One region of the Vibrio sp. 2134-1 genome, then DNA from elsewhere that is predicted to be linked to it. Evidence: predicted binding sites of a transcription regulator. Region 1 holds the regulator's gene; the other holds the start of a gene.
What was found. The regulator PurR, encoded in region 1, represses purine synthesis genes. The targets are predictions, from matches to a motif close to TNANGNAAACGTTTNCNTNA.
Positions count from the first base shown of each region.

Region 2: the regulator PurR is predicted to act here: its motif matches at 2,844-2,863, upstream of glpX (class II fructose-bisphosphatase).

Region 1 is NZ_JAWOUS010000011.1:46,838-59,308, forward strand. Features, by position in the region: gene R7R78_RS13575 (DUF2007 domain-containing protein) at 1-244, opposite strand, end outside; gene R7R78_RS13580 (TVP38/TMEM64 family protein) at 265-951, opposite strand; gene R7R78_RS13585 (TfoX/Sxy family DNA transformation protein) at 1,066-1,656, opposite strand; cyclic di-GMP riboswitch class I at 1,773-1,862, opposite strand; gene purR (HTH-type transcriptional repressor PurR) at 2,150-3,154, opposite strand; gene torD (molecular chaperone TorD) at 3,622-4,269, opposite strand; gene torR (two-component system response regulator TorR) at 4,536-5,246, shown strand; gene elyC (envelope biogenesis factor ElyC) at 5,319-6,104, opposite strand; gene cmoM (tRNA uridine 5-oxyacetic acid(34) methyltransferase CmoM) at 6,219-7,010, shown strand; gene mukF (chromosome partition protein MukF) at 7,013-8,350, shown strand; gene mukE (chromosome partition protein MukE) at 8,331-9,056, shown strand; gene mukB (chromosome partition protein MukB) at 9,059-12,471, shown strand, end outside.
Region 2 is NZ_JAWOUS010000005.1:1,103-13,573, forward strand. Features, by position in the region: gene R7R78_RS07860 (DUF3135 domain-containing protein) at 1-114, opposite strand, end outside; gene R7R78_RS07865 (helix-turn-helix transcriptional regulator) at 275-895, opposite strand; gene glpX (class II fructose-bisphosphatase) at 1,779-2,786, opposite strand; gene zapB (cell division protein ZapB) at 3,135-3,377, shown strand; gene rraA (ribonuclease E activity regulator RraA) at 3,513-4,019, opposite strand; gene R7R78_RS07885 (1,4-dihydroxy-2-naphthoate polyprenyltransferase) at 4,096-5,013, opposite strand; gene hslU (HslU--HslV peptidase ATPase subunit) at 6,125-7,456, opposite strand; gene hslV (ATP-dependent protease subunit HslV) at 7,480-8,031, opposite strand; gene ftsN (cell division protein FtsN) at 8,147-8,695, opposite strand; gene cytR (DNA-binding transcriptional regulator CytR) at 8,921-9,949, opposite strand; gene priA (primosomal protein N') at 10,253-12,457, opposite strand.

The sequences.
Region 1 (12,471 bases):
ATTGCCAATCTTGATACTCATGCCTATCGGATTGTTTTCGATATGCTTTTACTATTTCTTCAGCTTTCATCTTTTGTGCAGTGTCAAAAAGCCACACATAAGGATCGGTATCATCACCAAACGGCAGTTCTCCTTTTAAGCCGAAAATACCTTCTCCACGAACTTCACAGTAAATTTGTTCCACTTTAAGCAGCTCACATACAATGTGTGCTTCTGCTGGGTTTTTAGCGATAAATATTTTCATCAAAATACCCACTTCACCAATTACGAGTTTTGCTGACTTGGTGTCGGCCTTACTTTATCCATAACCCATTTAGTGATGATTGGAAATAGTCCCAATAGCGCAAAAGACGCTAATACTGCGGGTGAAACAATGCCCGATAGGCTTTCAATTGTTGCTAATTGAGTACCTGCATTCAGATATACGGCTGTGCCTGGCAGCATACCTATTTGGCTAGTGAGATAAAATCTACCTACAGACATCGGCGTTAAGCCCATCAGTAAGTTGATTAGAAAGAAAGGGAATACAGGGATTAGACGCAAGGAAAATAGATAAAAAGCTCCGTCTTTTTCGACACCTTGATTAATTGCGTTGAGTTTATTTCCGAATTTGTTTTGTACCCAGTCACGCAATAAGTATCGGCTGCTCAAGAAGGCCAGTGTTGCCCCCATAGTGCTAGCGAAAGAAACCAGTAGCAAGCTTGTCCAAAAACCAAATAAGGCTGCACCAAGTAAGGTGACTACTGCCGCTCCTGGGATAGAAAAAGCGGTAATTGCAATGTAGGTAAAAAAGTAAATCGCAGCCGAGAATACAAAATTCTGATCGATGTATGTAGTTAGTGCTTCTTGTTGGGCTTTTGCATTCTCTAAGGTTAAATACTGGCCAAAGTTAATACCTAAAAAGACGATAGCCGCTAGTAGGATGAGACCTAATATCAGTTTCTTATTCATAATTTTGATTCCAATTTGGGATATATGTAATAAGACAGTAGGAAAACCGAAAAAATTTCACAAAAAAACCGCAGATTAGACTGCGGTTTTACAAGATAGTTTTTAGGCCGACTTTTATTGGAGGCCGTTCATCAACTCATCTCGGCGAGCTTGAGGTACCACACTCCAATGAGTGCCGTTGATAGCACCTTCTAGTGCCCATAGCAACTCAATGTTGACGGTTGCAGAGTGCGTATCTCTTATCGCTTTATAGGCGTTAAGCGCACCTTCCTCTTCAAGCTTCTCTACGGATTCGATGCCGGCTTTTTTTAGCATGCGCTCGGTAGCCAGTCGTAAGTTAGGCAAATCTTTCAAACGGTTAGGCTTTGTACTTGCTTGCTGTTCTTTCTCAAGCTTTGCCTTTTTCAATGATTGATTCGCTACTTCGATTAAGCGTTCGCTTGATTCCCATAAATCGCTGGAAATAGCGTAGTACTTTGTAACGACTGGAAAGCCACGTTTTTTATAAACGTAAGGCTTTAGCCCTTGTTTCTCGAAGTCAGATGAAGTTTTTTGGTCTGCTCTGATATGAAGCTGATTGTTTACCACTAGTGCAAACATTGTTTCATCAGCGAATAGTCCGAAGCCACCAAACATTGAGCGCGACTTGATATTACCAAGTGCCTCAAATAGCTTCATAGAGTCTTTGAGTATCGGTTTATCCATGTTTTGTTATCTCGGTGTAATTAATATTACGCCACCAAAAGTCAGGTCCGAGAGAGTAGCAAACATGCGTAAAAACAATGTCATTACAGAGTAAAGTCATTGCTTACACACTTGCCATCGGTAACCCCGCTACCTTCCATATCGTAATATGGTTCAGGCCGGAGGCTTTGCGTCCCACTCTTTCGAATGGTTTGCCCTGTGCGTGACACAATGAGCATACTTCTTATATTGAATTAACATCACGGTTTAGCGTTAAAAGTGTGATTTCGGTTCAATAAAAATGATAGATTGAATGCTCTATTTTGCATATGGAAAGGTGCAAATTGGCCTTTGAAAAGGAGTTCTTAATATATATTACATTTATATAAAACAGGGAGTTAACGTTAGTCAATTGTTATTAGAGTGGTGTGAAGTATTAGAGAATGCTTAATTTTTCCAAAAAAATAAGCGCCCCTGTAGAGCGCTTATTTAACCGTGTTAAATACAGTGAAATTTAGTTCATTTTTTTCACAGTATTTCGAATTACAAGCTCAGGTTGCATTTCGAAAATTCGTTTTTCGTGTTCTTTATCTTTGATACGCTCAAGTAGAATTTCGAATGCATTTTTACCAACACGACGTTTAGGTTGGTGGATAGTCGTTAGCGGTGGAGAGAAGTATTCTGCAAGCTCGATGTTGTCGTAGCCGATCACTGAAATATCTTCAGGAATTTTGATCCCGTTTTGTTGCAAGCGGCTCATTAGGCCGAGAGCCATTGTGTCGTTAAAACAGAATACCGCCGTCGGGCGCTTGTCCATTGCGGTAATTTTATCTGCAACTAATACGGCCGTATCACATTCAAAGTTACCTTCAAGGATCCAGTCTTCATTTACAGCTAGGTTCGCTTCGCTCATTGCGCGACGGAAACCTGCAATGCGCTCTTGGCAAGCAAGCTTTTCAAAATGACCGCTTAGACAAGCGATATCCGTATGACCATTGTCAATCAGATGTTTGGTCGCAATGTAGCCACCTTCTTCTGAGTTATCCATGATTTTGTCTGCTTGCGAGCTCTCTGGGCCCCAATCCATGACCACTTTAGGAATGTCCGCATGACGGTCAAGCATCTCTTTTAGTTCTTCGGTTAAGTCAGAACACATCACTAGGATGCCATCAACGCGCTTTTCAGCCAGCATACGAATGTAATCGCGTTGTTTTTCGTAAATCCCGCCTGTGTTACATAAAATCAGAGTATAGCCTTGGCGGTAACAGTAGCTCTCAACGCCATCAATCACTTCTGAGAAAAATAGGTTAGTTGATTGAGTTACTAACATGCCAATCGTACGAGTTGAGTTGCATTTTAGGCTGCGTGCAACGGCACTTGGCGCGTAATTCAGCTCGTCAACGGCTTTCATTACTTTTTCTTGCGTTGCTTCTGCAACGAAACGCGTTTTATTGATAACGTGCGAAACTGTCGTAGTGGAAACGCCGGCTAAGCGAGCAACGTCTTTTATCGTGGCCATAAATGGTGTCCTGTATCGAGCTACTGAAATATGTCGTATTGGATGTACCTGATGCTCTAATGGTTTCACACCTAGCAATATAAAATTGGCGCTAAGTGTCTCGGCAGCGGTTGATCCAAGTGCGACAAAAGGGTGCGTAGCAGCATCGGTCGATGAATTTTATCTTTTTTCTATCTGATGAGAAATTGCCATCAACCTGTTAAGAAAACACAAAAACCGCTATATTTCAGCGGTTTACATATAAATCATATTTAATCGTTTGCGCTCACATTTTAGCCCTATGTGGACTGACTAGCAATGTTTTCAGCACGAGATTTGTGTATTTGAAGTCACATTTTGACTGCTAAATAACCAAGCGTCTTTGCGCTAAGTTAAGGCAAACGAATATTATACCCAAGTTACTTACAATTGGTCACTTTCGGCATACAGGAAGCCCGATAGGCAGGCTCCCTAAAAATAGGCGGCAATTATTCACCAAGAAGGTAGGCGCTGTCTAGTTTACAAAATGCAACTAATAGTTTCGCGACACTCGAGTAAAATCCAAATTCGTCGAATTGTTTACATTTGTCTGAAAACTGAGGTAACCAAGACATCAATTGTTGCTGGATAAAGTCGTTTTGTTTAACGAAGGCTTCTTCCATGTGTTTTTCTTGTTCAAGCTCGTTTGAGCGGATAATCATGTTCCCGAGAAAGTCGAGCTCAACGGCTAAGTGATCCGCAGGTTCCTTTAGGTTTTCGTCTACTTGAACGCCAAATTCAGCCATCAACTTTTCCATTTCCTCAGCTGGCTTGTCATTCAGTAAACCTGATTCACCAATGTACATGGATGCGTAAGGAAGAGCGCCGTATTTTTCTGTCTTCAAAAACAGTTCACAAAAGTCAGCTGCAAGCTCTAGTTGTGCATCTTCACGATCTTGTAACCGATTCAGCGCATCAACTAGGCTATCAACGGCTGGTTTCAGCGACTCATTTTCACCTAAGCCTGCGAGAAAACTGCGAATTTCAACACTGTGATAGGCTTCCAATTCTTTCTCTGTTAGTTCTTTTGCGAACAAGCTCGAAAACCACCAGTAAATTTCAGCGCGTTTTTCATTAAAAGCTTTCACTTCTTGCATTTTGGGCTCCTGAATGATGCTTCAAGTCATGCATCACAAAGTCAATTAGGGATATCCCCTAAGTGTAATCAATTAAAATGAATAGCAGTAACTATAATTGTTATGTTTTATGGTCAAAAATGACCGTTTATTAATAGCAGTGGGTAAGCTTGTTTTGAATCAATAAAAACGCTAAATCTTGCGTTTTAATGTATCTATGACTAGAAATGTTACTAGTTATGAATAGAATACGTCTTGGATAATAAGAAGACAGAAAAGTGGTGTAAATGAGCTATCACGTATTAGTCGTAGAAGATGATGTTGTAACTCGTAGTAAGCTTGCGGGATATTTCCAAAATGAGGGCTACCAAGTCAGCGAAGCAGAGAGTGGCGCGGAAATGCGTGAAGTTTTGCAAGCGGGCGATGTAGACCTGATCATGCTGGATATTAACCTGCCTGGTGAAGACGGCCTGATGCTTACTCGTGAGTTACGTAGCCAATCGGATATTGGTATCATATTAGTAACAGGACGCACGGATAGCATTGATAAAATCGTAGGCCTAGAAATGGGTGCTGACGATTATGTGACAAAACCTTTTGAACTGAGAGAGCTGTTAGTTCGCGTTAAAAACTTGCTGTGGCGTATTTCAGCAGCGCGCAGTGGCAGCTCGAAAGCGAATGAAACCAGTGAAGAGCACATTGTGCGCTTTGGGGAGTGGACATTCGACATTCAACGTCGCGCACTTAGCCGCAACGGTGAGCCAGTAAAACTAACTAAAGCAGAGTATGAACTTTTGGTGGCATTATCGTCTTACCCTAACCAGGTGTTAAGTCGTGAGCGTATTTTGAACATGATCAGCCATCGAGTGGATGCGCCGAATGACCGCACCATTGATGTTCTTATTCGACGTATGCGCGCAAAAATGGAGTTCGATCCTAAGAACCCACAGATTTTTGTAACGGTACACGGCGAGGGCTATATGTTTGCTGGTGACTAGTTTGAACATAACTCAATCGTAAAAAGAAAAAGGAGAGCTTCGGCTCTCCTTTTTTGTGGCTTCAAGATAATACTAGTTTGCTTCAACCATTGGTGTTTGGCCGACAGTATCACGCAACCTTTGCCAAATACTGCCCAAGTACTCATGCCAATAAAGCTCTGTTTGTTCTAAGTAACGCGCTTTAGGTGAGTATTTATCCCAAGGTTGACTGATTTCGCTAATAGCTAAGAAGTTGGTCGGAGCTGGGATTGGTTTAATGCCTGCTGCGTTGAACTCATACAATGCACGGCTCATGTGGCTTGCAGAGGTGACTAACACAATCTCCTTTTGCTGAACGAATGCAGCCGCTTGACGTGCCTCTTCCCACGTATCCTTTGCATCCTCTAATAAAATGATATCGGATTTTGCTACACCTAAGGCTAGGGCAACGTTCGCCATCATTCTCGCGTGGCTAATTTCAGATCCGCCAGCATAGCCGGATAAGATTAATTTCGCGCCTGGATACATTCTTAAAATACGAATGCCCTCAGTTAAGCGCATTAATGCTGCACGGCTTAACTGCGAGGTGGGTGGAATTTCGTCATCGATAACATGACCATTCCCTAAAACCATCACGTAGTCGATGGTGCCAGAAACTGGCAAAAAGGCTTTATGCTCTCGCTCTAACGGCATAAGAAGCTTGGTTGAAACAGGTTGGAAGGCAACAAGAAAAATGCCAACAAAAGAGAATAGAACAACGAAGCAGCCAGTTTTACGTTTTGTAGTAAAACTAATGAGAGCAAGACCCAACAAGCCTATCAGCAGCAATGCCGGAAGGGGCATAAGCATGGCTGACACTACTTTTTTCAGCTCAAACATACATAAATAGTCCGAAAAAACATCAATTGATAATAAAAATGAGGGTATCCCTCTTTATTCCTGCTTTCCTTGTGCCAGAATAGCGGCACAATCCGTTATGATAACTCAGCAGAAGTGACAGAAGACCGCAATTTCGACGATATCGCCCACAAATTTGCAAAAAATATTTACGGCTCCGATAAAGGGGAGATCCGCCAAATCATTGTGTGGGAAGATTTTCTACAGATTCTAAGTGAATTAGATGCTGACCAGCAACCCCTAGAAGTGTTAGACGCTGGTGGTGGTTTGGCACAAATGTCGCAAAAGCTTGCTAAGCTCGGACATCGAATCGCTTTATGTGATCTATCTTCGGAAATGCTGCAGTTGGCTAAGCAGGATATTGAAAAAAACGGTTTGCTTGAGCAGTATCGCCTGATTCATTCGCCTGTCCAATCCATCGGTGAACATATGGATGGACGGGTCGATCTGGCTATGTTCCACGCTGTGATGGAGTGGCTGGTTGATCCTAAGGCCGCACTTGAAACAGTTCTAGAACAAGTAAAACCGGGAGGCATCGCATCAGTCATGTTCTACAACCACCACGGTTTAGTCTATAAAAACGTGGTTTGTGGCAACATTCCTCATATATTAGACGGCATGCCTCACCGAAAAAGATTTAAACTACAGCCGCAAAAAGGCTTAAAACCTGAAGAAGTCTACCAGTGGATAGAAAATTCAGGTTTTAATATTTGTGGCAAATCTGGTATTCGCTCATTTAGTGATTACATAGGCAATATGGAATACATGGGTGATTACGAGTTTGAAGATGTGTTGGCGCTAGAAAAACAACTTTGTCGACAAGAGCCATACCTCTCATTAGGCCGCTACATTCATGTGTGGGCTAAAAAGAACGATAAACAGGAATAACAATGAGTGAGATGACTCTCAATGCTGCAGAGCAACCAATCGATGAGCTGGTTGGCTGGGTTAAGCAGCACGATTTCTCGTTGAACCTGACCACAGAGCGATTGGCATTTTTGATAGCCATTGCCGTACTGAGTAATGAAAGGTTCGATGAAGAACTGGGTGAAGGTGAACTGCATGATGCATTTGCCATCGTCACTCGACTATTTGATGAGACCGGCGAAGCCTCCGCTTTTCGTGCGAACAATGCGATCAACGAGATGGTTAAGCAGCGTCTTATGAGCCGTTTTGTCAGTGAGATTACTGACGGAGCGAGCATTTACCGCTTGTCGCCATTAGCGATAGGAATAACCGACTACTACGTGCGTCATCGTGAGTTCTCAAAACTGCGTCTATCTATCCAGCTATCCATGGTAGCGGATGAAATGGCGAAAGCGATTGAGGCAGCACAAAAAGGTGGCACACCGGGTCACTGGAAGAAAAACGTATACGGTGTTTTAAAATATTCTGTAGGCGAAATTTTCGATCAAATTGACCTCAACCAACGTGTTATGGATGAGCAGCAACAGTCAGTGAAACAACAGATTGCTGACCTGCTTAACAAGGACTGGCGCGAAGCGATCAACAACTGTGAAGCACTTCTGTCAGAAACATCAAGCACGTTGCGTGAACTTCAAGATACGCTGCAAGCCGCCAGTGATGAACTGCAAACTCAGATCCTCGATATTCAAGAAATTGTTTACGGTGACCCTGAGCTGGAGTTTATCGAAGAAGCCTTGTTTGGTCTGCAAATGAAGCTGGACCGAATCACAAGCTGGGGCCAGCAAGCGATCGACCTTTGGATTGGTTATGACCGACACGTGCACAAGTTTATTCGTACTGCAATCGATATGGATAAGAACCGTGCGTTTAGCTCGCGTCTGCGTCAATCCGTCAAAGATTACTTCGATGCGCCTTGGTATCTGACTTATGCAGATGCGGAGAGGCTTTCTGACCTTCGTGATGAGGCCCTAGTACTGCGTGATGACGAGGTCACGGGTCAAGTTCCGATGGAAGTAGAATACGAAGAGTTTCAACAAGTCAATGATGAGCTGTCTGAACGAATTGGTGACATGCTAAAAGCGCATAAAGATCAAGGCACACCAATCGATTTGAGTGTGGTACTGCGAGATTACCTTGCACAGCACCCTTACACTCATCATTTTGATTTAGCTCGCATTATCGTCGATCAAGCTGTACGTCTAGGGTATTCAGAATCGGATTACCAAGCGATTCAACCAGACTGGAAAGCAATCAACGAATTTGGGGCAAAGGTACAAGCGAATGTCATCGACCGATACTAATGAATACATGTCAGAGAATCTGGCAAAAGCAATTTCTAACCCTCTGTTCCCAGCGCTAGACAGCATGCTTCGAGCAGGGCGTCATATCTCAAGTGAAGATCTAGACAACCACGCGTTGCTGTCGGATTTCGAACTTGAGCTTTCTTCTTTCTACCAACGCTACAACACCGAATTGGTGAAAGCGCCAGAAGGTTTCTTCTATCTTCGTCCTCGTTCAACGTCTCTGATTGGCCGTAGTGTTCTTTCTGAACTGGATATGCTGGTGGGTAAGGTACTGTGTTTCCTTTATCTAAGCCCAGAGCGTCTTGCGCACGAAGGCATCTTCACTAACCAAGAGCTGTACGACGAACTGCTTGCTCTAGCAGATGAAAACAAGCTGATGAAGCTAGTGACGAACCGTGCGACTGGTTCTGACCTCGATAAAGAAAAGCTGTTTGAAAAAGTACGTACGTCACTTCGTCGTCTGCGTCGCCTAGGCATGATCATCAACATCGGTGAAACCGGTAAATTCAGCATCAGTGAAGCGGTATTCCGCTTTGGTGCCGATGTACGTATTGGCGATGACATGCGTGAAGCGCAGCTGCGTCTGATCCGTGATGGTGAAGCAGTAGTGCACACCAAAGAGCCAAGCCAAGGCAGCTTATTGTCTGAAGAAGATCAAGACGATCAAGCCCAAGAAGAAACAACAGAAGAGGGTGAAGCATGAGCATGATTGAACGCGGTAAATACCAATCGCTGACCATGGTCAACTGGAACGGCTTCTTTGCCCGTACGTTTGACATCGATGGTCTGGTCACCACGCTATCAGGTGGTAACGGTGCAGGTAAATCAACCACAATGGCGGCGTTCATCACCGCATTGATTCCTGACCAAACGCTGCTGCACTTCCGTAACACGACAGAAGCAGGCAGCAGCCAATCGTCTCGCGACAAAGGTTTGTACGGTAAGCTACAGCCGGGCGCATGTTATGCGGCGCTAGACGTGGTGAACTCACGTAACCAACGCCTGTTGTTTGCAGTAAAACTGCAGCAAGTTGCGGGTCGTGATAAGAAGGTAGACATCAAACCGTTTGTTATCCAAGGTCTTCCAAGCCATGTGAAACCAACGGATATCTTGGTTGAAAGCGTATCTGCGACTCAAGCTCGTGTACGTCAAATCAACGAAGTAAAAGAATCGATCGCGGAATTTGAAGGTGTTCAGTTCAAAGCGTTCTCTTCTATCGTGGATTACCACGCGCAAATGTTTGAATTCGGTGTGATTCCGAAGAAACTGCGTAACTCTGGTGACCGTTCTAAATTCTACCGCCTGATTGAAGCATCGCTTTACGGTGGTATCTCAAGTGCGATTACACGCTCGCTACGTGACTACCTTTTGCCACAAAACGGCGGCGTGAAGAAAGCGTTCCAAGATATGGAATCGGCGTTGCGTGAAAACCGCATGACGCTAGAAGCGATCAAAACCACGCAAGCAGACCGTGACTTGTTCAAACACTTGATTACAGAGTCGACCAACTACGTGGCGGCGGACTATATGCGCCATGCCAACGAGCGCCGTAAAAAACTAGAACAGACATTGTCTTTGCGTTCAGAGTTATTTGGTTCTCGCGAGACCTTGATTGAGCAAAACAATCTGCTTAACCGCGTTCAAGAAGAGCTGGAACTGCTGATCGAGTCAGAATCTTCTTTAGAGCAAGACTACCAAGCGGCTTCTGATCACTTGCAACTTGTGCAAAACGCGCTGCGTCAGCAAGAGAAGATCGAACGCTACCAAGAAGATCTTGAAGAGCTGAGCGAGCGTCTTGAAGAACAAATGATGGTAGTGGAAGAAGCGCAAGAACGCGTGATGATGGCTGAAGAGCAAGCTACCGTTGCAGAAGAAGAGGTGGATAGCCTTAAGACGCAACTTGCTGATTACCAGCAAGCTCTTGACGTTCAGCAAACTCGCGCCCTTCAATATCAACAAGCAGTTCAAGCGCTGGAGAAAGCGAAGAAGCTACTTGGCGATGACAGCCTAACGGCGGAATCGGCTCAAGCGCTTGTCTCTGAGCTTAAGAGCAAAGAATCAGAAAACACCAATGCGTTGCTATCGGTTAAGCACAAGCTGGACATGTCTTCTGCAGCGGCAGAGCAGTTTGAAACCGCGCTTAAACTAGTACAAAGCATCGTTGGTCAAGTTGAGCGCAAAGACGCGTCTGAACATGCGAAAACCGCAATTGCGAAAGCGCGTGAGTCACAACAAATCGCGCAAAACGAACAGCAATGGCGAGCACAACACCGTGATCTCGAACGCAGCCTTAACCAGCAGCGTCAAGCACGTGAACTGGTTGCTGAATACAAAAAGCAATATCACGTTGAACTAACCGATGAGGTTACGTTTGAACAAGAACGTGAACGTCATGCGACGCAAATCGAATCACTAGAGATAGCTCAAGAAGAAGTTCGTGATCAGCGTGGTGAACAGCGCCGTCTAGAGCAAAACGCGGTGGCAGAAATCAGTAAGCTTGAAGCAATAGCACCAGCTTGGATTGCGGCGAACGATGCGCTAGAGAAACTGAGAGAGCAGAGCGGTGAAGAGCTTGAGGATCGCCATGCGGTAATGAACCACATGCAAGTTGTCCTTGAACAAGAAAGGGAGCTGTCTTTAGCTAAAGATAAGCTTGCTGAGCGCCGTAGCCAGCTAGACTCTGAGATTGAGCGTCTTGCTTCTCCTGGTGGTTCAAATGACCCTCGCCTGAAAGGTTTGGCAGATACGCTGGGCGGTGTATTGCTGTCTGAGATCTACGATGACATCACGATTGATGACGCGCCTTACTTCAGTGCGATGTACGGTCCGGCTCGTCACGCTATCGTTGTTTCTGACTTGTCAGGCATCGAAGAGAAACTGGTAGAGCTAGACGACTGTCCAGAAGACTTGTACATCATTGAAGGTGACATCGATGCCTTTGATGACAGCTCGTTCGATGCAGAAGAGTTAGAGGGCGCGGTTTGCGTTCGTATGAACGATCGCCAAATGCGTTACTCTCGCTTGCCTGAGATCCCATTGTTTGGCCGTGCGGCACGTGAGCAGCGTCTAGAGTTGCTGCGTAACGAACGAGAAGAAGTGGTAGAGAAACACGCAAAAGCGGCGTTTGATTCTCAGAAAATGCAGCGCTTGTACCAAGCGTTTAACCTATTTGTGTCTAACCACATTCAGGTTGCTTTTGACGCCGATCCAGAACAAGCACTGGCAACTATTCGTGATAAGCGTAACCAAATTGCTCGCGTGCTGGCGGATCTGGATGCGAAAGAGCAACAACAACGTTCTCAGCTTCAAACCAGCAAGCAAGCGTTGTCTTCTCTGGACAAGCTAGCGTCACACATGGTGCTTGTTGAAGATGAGTCATTGCAAGCGCGTTTTGATGAGCTAGAAGAGAAAATCGCTCAGCTTGCAGAGGCGAAGAACTTCTTAAGCAACCATGCAAAAGCCGTCGCGCAATTAGAGAATATTGCGTCTGCGCTTGATGCTGACCCAGAGCAATTCGATGCACTAGAAGCAGAATACAAAGCGGCAGACGAGCGGCTACAAGATCTTAAGAAGCAAATCTTTGCACTCTCGGATCTCGTTGAACGTCGTCACTACTTCGCTTACTCAGATTCAGTAGACCTACTGAACAAGAGCAGCGAACTGAGCGAGCAGCTAAAAGCTAAACTGGTTCAAGCTGAACAAATGCGTACACGCTCTCGTGAAGAGTTGAAGCAATCGCAAGGTCAAATGAACCAATACAACCAAGTATTAGCTTCATTGAAGAGTTCACACCAAGCGAAACTGGAAACGGTTCAAGAGTTCAAACAAGAGCTTCAAGAGTTTGGCGTGAACGCTGACGAAGGTGCAGAAGAGCGCGCAATGCGTCGTCGTGACGAATTGCACGAGCGTCTACACACGTCTCGCAGCCGTAAGAGCGAATACGAGCGCACGATCACCTCTACTGAACTCGAGATGAAAGGCTTGGCGAAACGTCTGAAGAAAGTTCAGAAAGAATACGTTGAGCTGCGTACCTTTGTTGTTGCAGCGAAAGCCGGCTGGTGTTCAGTACTTCGTTTGGCGCGTGAGAACGATGTTGAGCGTCGTCTACACAAGCGTGA
Region 2 (12,471 bases), on a different contig from region 1:
TTTCGCCATCTCATGACGAAATTGCTCAAAAGCTTCTGGATCTCGCTCTGCCATTCGAACCATTTCATCGAATGGAGGAAGCGTTTGGGATGGGATATGACGTAGATTAGACATCGATGCTCTCCAAATCCTTATGGAAATTGCCTTTAGTTACTAAAAGCCTATACCACTAGAAAGAGGAGAGAGGATGAATTCTTCAGCCGTCTCACTTATAAGAGAAGCTTTCAAGCTTGAGATTGAATAAGTGCGGCATGTCGATGTTTGGTTGTGGTGGTTACTGCAGTTGTTGGATGCGGTAAACGCAGCGTCTTTGGCCACTAATGATGTGTTCGGTACGCTCTACTTTGGTGTCACGTCCAAGTAAAGACTGAAAGACACTTAATTCTGATTGGCACAAGCTTGGGCAGCGAGTTGCGGCTTTACAAATCGGACAGTGATTTTCGATCAAGATAAATCCATTCTCATCTTTCTCGAGCTCGGCCATATAGCCTTCTTGCTCTCTTAATGTGACGAGTATTTCTAGTTTGCTTTGCAGAGAGTCGCATTGCTCAAGATGCTGACGATAACTTTGTAATGTGAGTTTTTCCCTTTCTGATGTGACTTTTTCCAGTCCATCTTTGCCAAAGATATGTTCGACAGCTTCTATAAACTGAATGGTCAACTCACCGTGACGGTCAGCAAATTGCTCATGACCTTTTTGAGTGAGAGACCAATGACGAGCAGGGCGACCAACTTTTACTTTTACGTCATGGATAGAAAGAATGCCATCATCTTCTAAACTTTGCAGGTGCTGACGAGCCCCCATAGTTGTCATCCCTAGCTCAGAAGAGAGTTGTTTTGCAGTGACGGAGCCATCACGCTTAACGATTTGCAATATCCTATCTACGGTCTTCATATACCCACCATTTATACGTCAGTACATATTATGCGCGATAGGGTTAGTAAAGAAAAGTGTTGACTTAATTTGAGTGTGGATTTGTAGGGGCTATGTTCATATGAGCCAATATATGTCGTCATTCTGAACGGCGAGGGACGAGGTGATTCAGAATCTATCTTTTGGTTGAGCAGTGGTTAAGGTGGTCAGGAAAGAATAGGAGCTTGTTACTATTAGATTCTTAGTCTCGCTGGAGCTCGCTAGAATGACGAGTTCTTTTAATTTAGAGCTTATTAAAGTCACCGTCATTCTGAACAACGAGGAACGAGTGTGATTCAGAATCTACTGTCCGGCTGTGCAGTGGCTTAGTTGAGCGGGAAAGAAGCGGAGTTTGCTGTTACCAGATTCTTAGTCTCGCTGGAGCTCGCTAGAATGACGAGTTTTTTCGATTTAGAGCTTGCTATGGTAGCCGTCATTCTGAACAGCGAGGAACGAGGTGATTCAGAACCTATCGTCCGGTTGAGCAGTGGTTAAGGTGACCAGGAAAGAATAGGAGCTTGTTACCACTAGATTCTTAGTCTCGCTGGCGCTCGCTAGAATGACGAGTTCTTTTGATTTAGAGCTTATTAAAGTCACCGTCATTCTGAACAACGAGGAACGAATGTGATTCAGAATCTACTGTCCGGCTGTGTAGTGGCTAAGACGAGCAGGAAGAATAGGAGTTTGCTGTTACCAGATTCTTAGTCTCGCTGGTGCTCGCTAGAATGACGAGTTCTTTTGATTTAGAGCTAATTAAAGTCTCCGTCATTCTGAACGGCGAGGGACGAGGTGATTCAGAATCTACTGTCCGGCTGTGCGGAAAGAAAGGCTCAAGCTCAGACTGAGCGAGAGCCTCGAGAAATGCTTAAAGAATAATATCGCGTACTTCTGGATCTTTACGATCTAGGTAGTGAGTCGACTTAATGCGACGAATAGTACGGCATCGACCACGCACGAGCAGCGTTTCTGTGGTTGCAATATTGCCTTGACGAGAGATACCTTCCAGCAAGTCACCTTTAGTGATGCCTGTAGCTGAAAATACCACATTGTCGCTACGAGCCATGTCTTCCATTTTGAGTACAACATTTGCTTTTACGCCCATTTCATCGCAGCGTTTTAGTTCATCTGCACCGTAAATGCGGTTTTCTTCAGTATCGCCTTTTACTTCGTGACGAGGAAGCAGGCGACCGTGCATGTCACCGTCTAGCGCTCGAATTACCGCTGCTGATACAACCCCTTCTGGCGCACCGCCAATACAGTACATCATGTCCACTTCACTGTCTGGCATACAAGTTAGAATAGAGGCAGCGACGTCACCATCAGGCACCGCAAAAACACGTACGCCCATTGCTTGCATTTCTGCAATAACGTCATCGTGGCGAGGTTTCGCAAGGGTAATAACGACTAGGGTATCAAGTGGCTTGTTCAGGGCTTTTGCTACGTTCTCTAGGTTTTCTTTTAACGGCTTTTCTAAGTCAATTACGCCTTTTGCACCAGGGCCAACAACCAGTTTTTCCATGTACATATCTGGCGCTTTAAGAAAGCAGCCTTTCTCACCTGCGGCAAGTACGGCTAGTGCGTTCGATTGTCCCATTGCCGTCATACGCGTTCCTTCAATCGGGTCGACTGCAATATCTACTTCATCACCACCAATACCCACTTGCTCACCAATGTACAGCATTGGCGCATCATCGATTTCACCCTCACCAATGACAATTTCACCACTGATATCTGTTTTGTTCAGTAGCGTGCGCATAACTTCAACAGCTGCGCCATCGGCTGCGTTTTTATCGCCACGGCCAAGCCATTTGTAACCAGCCAGAGCTGCACCTTCAGTCACACGGGAAAATGCCATTGCTAAATCGCGTTTCATGATGTCTCCAAGTAAGCAAGAGGGAAGAAGAATTTGCGCGGCGATTCTATCACAAGGTCGAGTAAACGTTTGCCTTTTTGCGAGGCTTTTACTTTATCTAACTTGAATTTGATCAATACTTAGGGCGATTTTCAGCGTAGCGAGACGCAAAATCCTTGCTCAAAAATGCTTCGGCGACAAGAAAAGTCAGCGTTTAGTGAGATTGCGCTGATTTTTTGACCGAATGATGCAAAATATCGAATATAGTGAGTGTTTCTCATCGCGACGCTGAGTAGAATGAACCTTATATAGGTTAGGTGTGCATCAATCTCGCACATCGTCCCAACGGAATAACATAGGTAGGCCAAGATGTCTTTTGAAGTACTAGAACAACTAGAATCTAAAATTCAAACTGCAGTTGACACAATCACTCTTCTTCAGATGGAAGTCGAAGAGCTGAAAGAAGATAAAGCTAAACTTGCGGAAGAAGCGAACGAGCTTCGCTCTCAACGTGAAGAGCTAGAGCAAAAAGCACAACAAGCACAGCAAGAGCACGCACAATGGCAAGAGCGCATTCGTGCACTACTTGGCAAAATGGACGAAGTGGAATAATTCGGCTTCTTCATTCCAAATTAAAAACACCCGCGTTAAGCGGGTGTTTGTGTTTTAGGGAAGTAGAAAATGTTAAGACAAGGCTAGGCGCTAAGAGCCAAGAGAAGACCCTATAACTTAGACACCTAAGACTCGCTATGCTTCTTCATCCAACTCTAAATCAATATTCAATGGTTCAGGCGACAGGATAATTCCGGTGCTATCAGCATAAATATAATCTTCAGGTAAGAAGCTGACGCCGCCAAAGTTGACTGGTACATCCAATTCGCCAATCCCCTGACTGGTCGCTCCAACAGGAATAGAAGCGAGGGCTTGAATGCCTAAGTTCATATCTTCAAGTTCATCTACTTCACGAACACAGCCGTAAACAACAATGCCTTCCCACTCGTTTTCTTCCGCAATGGTTGCGATTTCTGCATCGATAAGGGCTTTACGTAGGGAACCGCCACCGTCAATTAACAAAACGCGACCAAGTCCATCTTGCTCTAATGTCGCGCGGATCAACGAATTATCTTCAAAACACTTGATGGTGGTGATTTGCCCGGCAAATGAAGCGCGACCGCCAAAGTTACTGAACATTGGTTCAACCACATCTACCTGATCGAGGTAGATATCACAGAGTGCTGAGGTATTGTATTCCATAGCGTACCTTTCTAAACAGAAATTGGTTGTCTTTGAGTATATCTAGGCATTAAGTCAATGCAATGACAATCCTTTTTTAACTTACTAGAGTTTGAGCTACCACAATTGTTGCAAACAAAACGTTGGTGACTAAAGAGCATTTCACGATGACTGGCATCATTGGTGCTATCTGAGCGGGCTTTTGTGTATGCCAAACCGCTTTACCATGATCGGCCACGAAATAAATACTAAGTAAAAATGGCAAGCTAATCCAAACGGGTTTGTCTTGAATTAACAAGTAAGCCGCAAAGGCAAGAATAGCACCGCCAAGTAAAACAAAGTGGTAATGCTTGGCTTTGCGTTGACCCAATCGCACTGCGACTGTGCGTTTACCACACTCTCGGTCGTTCTCGATATCACGCATATTGTTGATGTTGAGTACTGCAACGGCGAGTAAACCGCAGCCTAGAGCAGGTAAGAATAGCGTGGTATCTACGTGACCAGTATGCAAGAAATAAGTACCGGATACGCCGAGTAAACCAAAAAACAAGAAAACTGAAATATCGCCAAGCCCCACGTAACCGTATGGTTTGCTACCCATGGTATAAGCAATGGCTGCGAGAATGGCCAGAATTCCCAGCCCGATAAAAGTGACAATGCTTTCCAGTGAACTTAGTGAATAGAAAACCAACACCAAGCCTGAAATGGCGGTCAGAGCGATGTTAAAGATAATCGCCTGTTTCATCTGTTTCGCACTTACCGCGCCTGACTGCATCGCTCGTAATGGGCCGAGGCGTTTGTCGTTATCTGTACCTTGAACGGCATCGCCATAGTCGTTTGCCAGGTTGGACAGAATTTGCAGCAATGTCGCGGTTACGAAAGCCATGATGGCAATCGTCAGTGAGAAATGACCCGCCGAGTACGCGAGCACGCTACCTGTTAAGATAGAGACCAATGCCAGAGGTAATGTTTTTGGACGAGCGGCTTCAAGCCAGATCTGTAGAGATTGTTTCATGGAAATTTCGTGCTAGTAACCAATGTGCCCAGTATAAGCACAAAGAGGCAGATACGCTATTGACCTAAAACAACTCAGCTAGAAGTCAAAGGGTTATTCAGAATCTATCGTCCGATTGTGCAGTGGTGAAGGTAAGTTGGAAAGAAAGGCGTTTGCTGTTAGCAGATTCTTAGTCTCGCTTGAGCTCGCTAGAATGACCAGGTCTTTTGATTTAGGTGTTGTCAAAGTCACCGTCATTCTTAACAACGAGTGTGATTCAAAATCGATCATCCGATTATGCGGTGGTGAAGGTGAGTGGGAAAGAATAGGCGTCTGTTGTTACCAGATTCTTAGTCTCGCTTGAGCTCGCTAGAATGACGAGACCTTTTTGATTTAGGTGTTGTCAAAGTCACCGTCATTCTGAACAACGAGTGTGATTCAGAATCGATCATCCGATTGTGCGGTGGTGAAGGTGAGTGGGAAAGAATAGGCGTCTGCTGTTACCAGATTCTTAGTCTCGCTTGAGCTCGCTAGAATGACGAGAGCTTTTGGTCTAGATGTTGTCTAAGTCACCGTCATTCTGAACAGCGAGGAACGAGTGTGATTCAGAATCCATCATCCGATTGTGCAGTGGTGAAGGTGAGTGTGAAAGAATAGGCGTCTGCTGTTAGCAGATTTTTAGTCTCGCTTGAGCTCGCTAGAATGACGAGATCTTTTGATTTAGATGTTGTCAAAGTCACCGTCATTCTGAACAACGAGGAACGAGTGTGATTCAGAATCTATCGTCCGATTGTGAAGTGGTGAAGGTGAGTTGGAAAGAAAGGCGTTTGCTGTTAGCAGATTCTTAGTCTCGCTTAAGCTCGCTAGAATGACGAGAGCTTTTGATCTAGATGTTGTCTAAGTCACCGTCATGCTGAACAGCGAGGAACGAGTGTGATTCAGAATCGATCATCCGATTGTGCAGTGGTGAAGGTGAGTTGGAAAGAAAGGCGTCTGCTGTTAGCAGATTCTTAGTCTCGCTTGAGCTCGCTAGAATGACGAGATCTTTTGATTTAGATGTTGTCAAAGTCACCGTCATTCTAAACAAAAAGCCCAGAAACAAGGTTCTGGGCTTTGGTAAAATAGATTGCGTTTAAAGAATAAAGCGGCTTAGATCTTCATCTTCAATTGTGTCGCCTAGGCGCGCTTTCACGTAAGCGGAATCAATAATGAATTTAGCGCCAGATTGCTCCGCTGCGTCGTAAGAGATTTCATCCATCAAGCGTTCCATTACGGTGTGTAAGCGACGAGCACCGATGTTTTCTGTGCTCTCGTTGACCGTCCATGCCGCTTCCGCGATTTGCGTGATACCATCTTCTGTGAACTCGATGTCCACATCTTCCGTTTTCATCAACGCAACGTACTGCTCTGTTAGAGAGGCTTTTGGTTCTGTCAGAATGCGTTTGAAGTCGTTGCTGCTTAGTGCTTCTAGCTCAACACGAATTGGTAGACGGCCTTGCAATTCTGGGATCAAGTCAGATGGTTTTGCCACTTGGAATGCACCAGATGCAACAAACAGAATGTGGTCTGTTTTTACCATGCCGTGCTTGGTTGATACCGTGCTGCCTTCAATCAATGGAAGTAGGTCGCGCTGAACACCTTCGCGTGAAACGTCTGGGCCTGAGCTCTCGCCGCGTTTACAGATCTTGTCGATCTCATCGATAAATACGATGCCGTTGTTTTCAACGTTGAAAATCGCTGCTTCTTTCAGCTCTTCTTGGTTAACCAGTTTCGCCGCTTCTTCTTCCGCTAACGCTTTCATTGCGTCTTTGATTTTCAGCTTACGTTTTTTCTTAGTGTCGCCAGCGAGGTTTTGGAACATGCCTTGCAGCTGGTTAGTCATCTCTTCCATACCAGGAGGCGCCATGATCTCTACGCCCATCTGCGGTGCGGCTACGTCGATTTCAATTTCTTTATCGTCTAGTTGGCCTTCACGCAGTTTCTTACGGAAGATCTGGCGAGTGTGAGAAGACTCTTCCGTTTGCTCTGCTTGACCCCAACTATCACGTGCTGGTGGCAGTAGCGCATCAAGAATGCGTTCTTCCGCTTGTTCTTCTGCGCGGAATTTCACTTTTTCCATCGCTTGTTGATGCGTCATTTTCACAGCGACATCGGTTAGGTCACGGATGATGGTTTCAACTTCTTTACCAACGTAACCCACTTCGGTGAATTTTGTCGCTTCAACTTTGATGAAAGGGGCATTTGCCAGTTTTGCGAGGCGTCGTGCGATTTCAGTCTTACCAACACCAGTAGGGCCAATCATCAAGATGTTTTTTGGCGTCACTTCGGCACGCAAGCTTTCTTCAAGCTGCATGCGGCGCCAGCGGTTACGAAGTGCAATCGCAACCGAACGTTTGGCTTTTTCTTGACCGATAATGTGGCGGTTCAATTCATGAACGATTTCGCGAGGCGTCATTTCAGACATATTCTTTCCTTACTTCGTTACGATTACGCGGTTGGTTTTTCAGGCTCTATTGTTGAGTCTAGCTCTTCTACCGTGTGGTGATGGTTAGTGAAGACACAAATGTCACCCGCGATATTGAGAGCTTTTTCCGCGATCTCACGAGCATCTAGATCTGTGTTTTCTAGTAGGGCGGTTGCGGCAGCTTGTGCGTAAGCACCACCAGAGCCAATCGCAATCAGGTCGTGTTCTGGCTGTACGACATCACCATTACCGGTAATGATTAACGATGCGGTTTCGTCGGCAACGGCAAGTAATGCTTCGAGCTTGCGCAAAGCACGATCGCTACGCCAGTCTTTAGCTAGCTCAACTGCCGCTTTGGTTAGGTGACCTTGGTGCATTTGCAGTTTGCTTTCGAAGCGCTCAAAAAGGGTGAAGGCATCCGCAGTACCGCCGGCAAAGCCCGCTAGTACTTGGTTGTTGTATAGGCGGCGAACTTTGCGCGCATTACCTTTCATTACGGTATTGCCTAGAGATACTTGGCCATCACCCGCGATGACGACTTTATTATTTCGACGTACAGATACAATGGTAGTCACAGTCGACCTCTTGATTATTTCTCTTTGGATTTAATTCAGTATATGGGGGAGGAGAAATGGGGATTCAAGGGGGCAAAAAGAAAGGCCCTAGGATCTTAGCTCCTAGGGCCTGAGTTTAAAGATTTTCTTTCCAAATCGCGCACGGCTCGATTTTCGCGCGTTGCAGTTTATGACGGTCACGTTCTGCATCACGTTTGAACTTATACGGACCTAGCACCACACGATACCATGAACTGCCTTCTTTCTTACGAATCTTGCTCGACATCCCTTGGAACGCGATTGCAAGCTTGCGCTCTTCCGCTTGTGCCTGAGTTTTGTACGCGCCACACTGCATGATGTAAGGAATTTTAGAAACTTCAATTTCTTTAGCCACAACTTCAACTTCACGTTTCGGTAGTGACTCAACATATTCCCATTTTTCTTCTGGTGGTGGCGGCAAGTCTTTTTTCGGCTTTGGTTTGCTGACAGTGGTTGTTGGCTGCTTCACGACTGGTTGTTTAGGTTCTGGGTCGCTACTCAAAAGGTAAAGACCATAGCCAAAACCGCCCACGAGCAAGATAGCGAGCAGGCCACTGCGCCAAGGTTTTTTTCTTCTCGGCGGCTGTTTTTTTGTCGACTTTTTTGGGGCGCCTCGCCCCCGTCTTACATAATCTCTATTTGCCACGGTTATTTCTGGTCATCAAGGATTCTTGCAAATATGTTAATCCAGAACGAGTTGAGAAAACACCCTATTGATAGAATCTTGATAGCTAAAGCGCGACAACGCCCGAGTGTAGGAGTGTGTTTCCGTTCTCACTTACATTTATTCAGGGATACACAAAAAGCAGGAGGGGTAAATAAAAAAGCGGCGCCTTAGCACCGCTTTGGGGATGAATACCTAATCTTTAGGTTAAGGGCGCTGTGGTGGCGCTGCACTTCCACGAATGACGAGATTAGTTTCAAGCAGACGCGAGCCTGAATGCACGTCGTGGCCTTTTAACATCTCGAGCATCATTAGCATCGCTTGTCGACCAATCTCATAGCGAGGTTGAGATATGGTGGTCAACGGTGGATCGCAGTACTGAGCGAAGTTAATGTCATCAAAGCCCACAACAGAGAGATCTTGCGGTACTCGTAAGCCAAGCTTTTTCGCTTCTTGAATTGCGCCGATGGCCATTGTGTCACAGTGACAGAAAATAGCCGTTGGTGGTTCTGGCAATTCGAGCAGTTTACGAACGGCTTTTGCTCCGCCATCAAAAGAGAACTCAGTAATGACACTATATTGTGGATCTTTATTGATGCCGGCACGGCGCAGGGCTTGTTGGTAGCCTTGCTGGCGGAACTGACACAATATTGCTGTATCTGGTCCAGAGATTTGAGCAATGCGTTTATGACCTAATTGGGTCAGGTAATTCACCGCTTCAAATGCTGAGGTCAGGTTATCAATATGTACTGTCGGAAGCTCGAGCTCTGGCGCAAATTCACACGCCATTACCATCGGAGGTAAGTTCTTTTGCTCTGGCTTACTGACATCGAATGGTAGATCTGTACCAAGCAGTAGCATTCCATCTGCCTGCTTAGTAAATACGAGGTTTACGAAAGAGCTTTCGCGTTTCTTCTGTTGTCCGCTATCGCCCAGCAGGACTAGATAGCCATGTTCCATGGCTGCATCTTCAATACCGCGAATAATTTCAGAAAAATAAGGATCACAGATGTCGGGAACGATAGTAACAATGGTTTTTGATTCGTTTCTACGTAAGTTACGCGCTAATGAGTTTGGAGAATAACCCGCTTCAAGTACGGCATCTTCTACTCTCTTTCTTGTAGAAGAAGAGACTTTCTCTGGATTCATTAAGGCTCGAGATACCGTAGCCGTAGACACTCCCGCAAGCTGGGCAACATCCTTCATTGTCGCCATAGTTTTTAACCTCTCATTTATTTTTTGCCAAGATGACGTTATTCCGGTTTGAAATCAGAGTAATCAAACCGAGTGAGAGCTGTATTTGCTCTTCGCTCAGTTCGTGTTAACGAGTGGGAAAATGGATTCTTCACCGCGATATCAATTTGTGGGAATAGTCATTGTTTTAATCTAAGCCTGTGCAAACAAGTCACTTTAGACTTTTCTAATTTGGATAGTCTATTCATTTCTAAAGTGAAAGTTACGGTCTGTTTAACAAAAATTGTAATCTTGGTGTGATTCTGGTCACATTAAATGGTAATTCATTACATAGTTAAACGTTTGCTAGCTGAGATCTTGTGGTTCTATGTCTAAATTCCAGCGTACTTTCTTAGCATTTGGCAACAACTCAATAGCAGGTTTGGCACTGGTTAATAACTTTTGCATCAATGAACGATGCTGAGTTTGCAGTAATAGTTGCCAGCGGTATTTACCAGCCCGCTTAGCCAAAGGTGAAGGAGTAGGGCCTAACACCATGCAGGAATCATCGAACAGAGGGTGTGACTCTAACGTAAAGCGAACCTGACGCAGGAAGTCTTCAACTACCTCACTTTGGTTCGCCTCTGCTTTATACAGAGTCAAGAAACTATAAGGCGGAAGCTGAGCCAGTTTGCGTTCTTCCAGAGCAGTCATAGCAAAGTGGCGATAGTCTTTTTGAAGCAGGGCCTGCAGCAAGCTGTGCTCAGGATGGTGGGTTTGTAGGATAACCTCGCCAGGTTTACTTGCGCGGCCGGCACGACCTGCGACCTGAATAAACAACTGCGCTAGTCGCTCGGAAGCGCGGAAGTCACTACTATAGAGAGAGCCATCAACATCCAAAAGAGCAACGAGTGTTACATTTGGAAAATGGTGCCCCTTAGCCAGCATTTGGGTGCCAATCAGAATTTGATGTTCACCTTTACGAATCGATTCAAGGGCATCTTCCAAACTACCTTTGCGACGTGTGCTGTCTCTGTCGATGCGAATGGCGTTGTATTCTGGAAATAACTGAGCCAATTGTTGTTCGAGTTGTTCCGTTCCTACGCCGACGGTAACCAGTTGAGTTGAACCACACCCCTGACATTGATGAATTACCGGTTGTTGTGAGCCGCAGTGATGGCAGCGTATTTCGTTGCTGTAATGGTGGAACGTATAGTACGCATCACAACGTTTACATTCTGCAATCCAACCGCATTCATGGCACATCAAAGCGGGCGAAAAGCCTCGGCGGTTAAGAAACAACATTACTTGATTGCCCGCTTTTAAATGCTTGCGCATCTCGGCAATCAGTTGGGCAGATAAGCCACTTTCTAAATACTGACCTTTTACATCTAACACTTTATTAGTGGTTGGCACGGCAGAGCCAGCTCGTTGGGTTAGTGTTAAATGGTGATATTTGCCTGACAAGGCATTGTGCAATGTCTCCAGTGCAGGTGTGGCTGAGCCCAGAACAATCGGAACTTGTTCTTTATGAGCGCGCATTACAGCAACATCGCGTGCATGATAACGCAAGCTATCTTGCTGTTTGTAAGAGGTGTCATGTTCCTCGTCCACAATGATAATCCCGAGATCAGCAAAAGGCGCGAGTAGGGCAGAGCGTGTGCCGATAATGATTCCGGCCGCTTTGTCGCGTGCAGAAAGCCACGCATTCAGACGCTCCGTCTCGTTTAACCCGGAGTGGATGACGTCAACTGGCACATTAAAACGGCGTTTAAAGCGGTTGATGGTTTGGGGCGTTAAGCCAATCTCTGGTACTAAAACCAAGGCTTGTTTCCCTTGCTCTAAAACTGGCTTGATAAGGTTGAGGTACACTTCTGTCTTACCTGAGCCCGTGACGCCTTCTAATAAATAGCAAGCAAAACCTGTTTGGCTATTTACACTTGCAATAGCCAGCGCTTGTTCGTGGTTGAGCTTTGGCTTCTCGACGTCGCATTCAACGTGCTGTCCCCACTGGGTGATTACAGGCTTCTTCTCGATACGTTCAATCCAGCCTTTCTCTTCTAAAGACTTTAGTACTGTTGAGGCTATCTCTTGGTCGACAAATTCCTGGTGAGGCAAAGCGCCGTTAACCAACATTTGCAAGACCTTCTGTTGTTTGACCGCTCGACGATCAAGCCCTTGCATCAGCTTGTCTTTACCGGATTCGGTAATTTGCCACTCTTGTAACGTCGCAAAATCTGCAGGCTTTCCTTTACGTAGAGCTGCTGGCATCGCATTGTGTAGCGTATCTCCAAGTGGGTATTGGTAGAACTGGCTGCACCAAGTCAGCAACGAATAAAGCTTTTCAGACCATATCGGCTGAGAATCAAGAACTGCTTTGATTGGCTTGAGTTGATCTTTGGGAAAGTCCGAGTGATTAACCATTGCGGTGACGATGCCGACTAAGGTTTGGCGTCCAAAAGGCACGGAAACGCGTCCACCAATGATCGGAAACAGGTGCCCCGGAATGGCGTAATCAAATTGTTTGTCGAGCGGAACGGGTAATGCCACTCTAGCAATGGTTGGACGCATAAATTCTTAGCTAT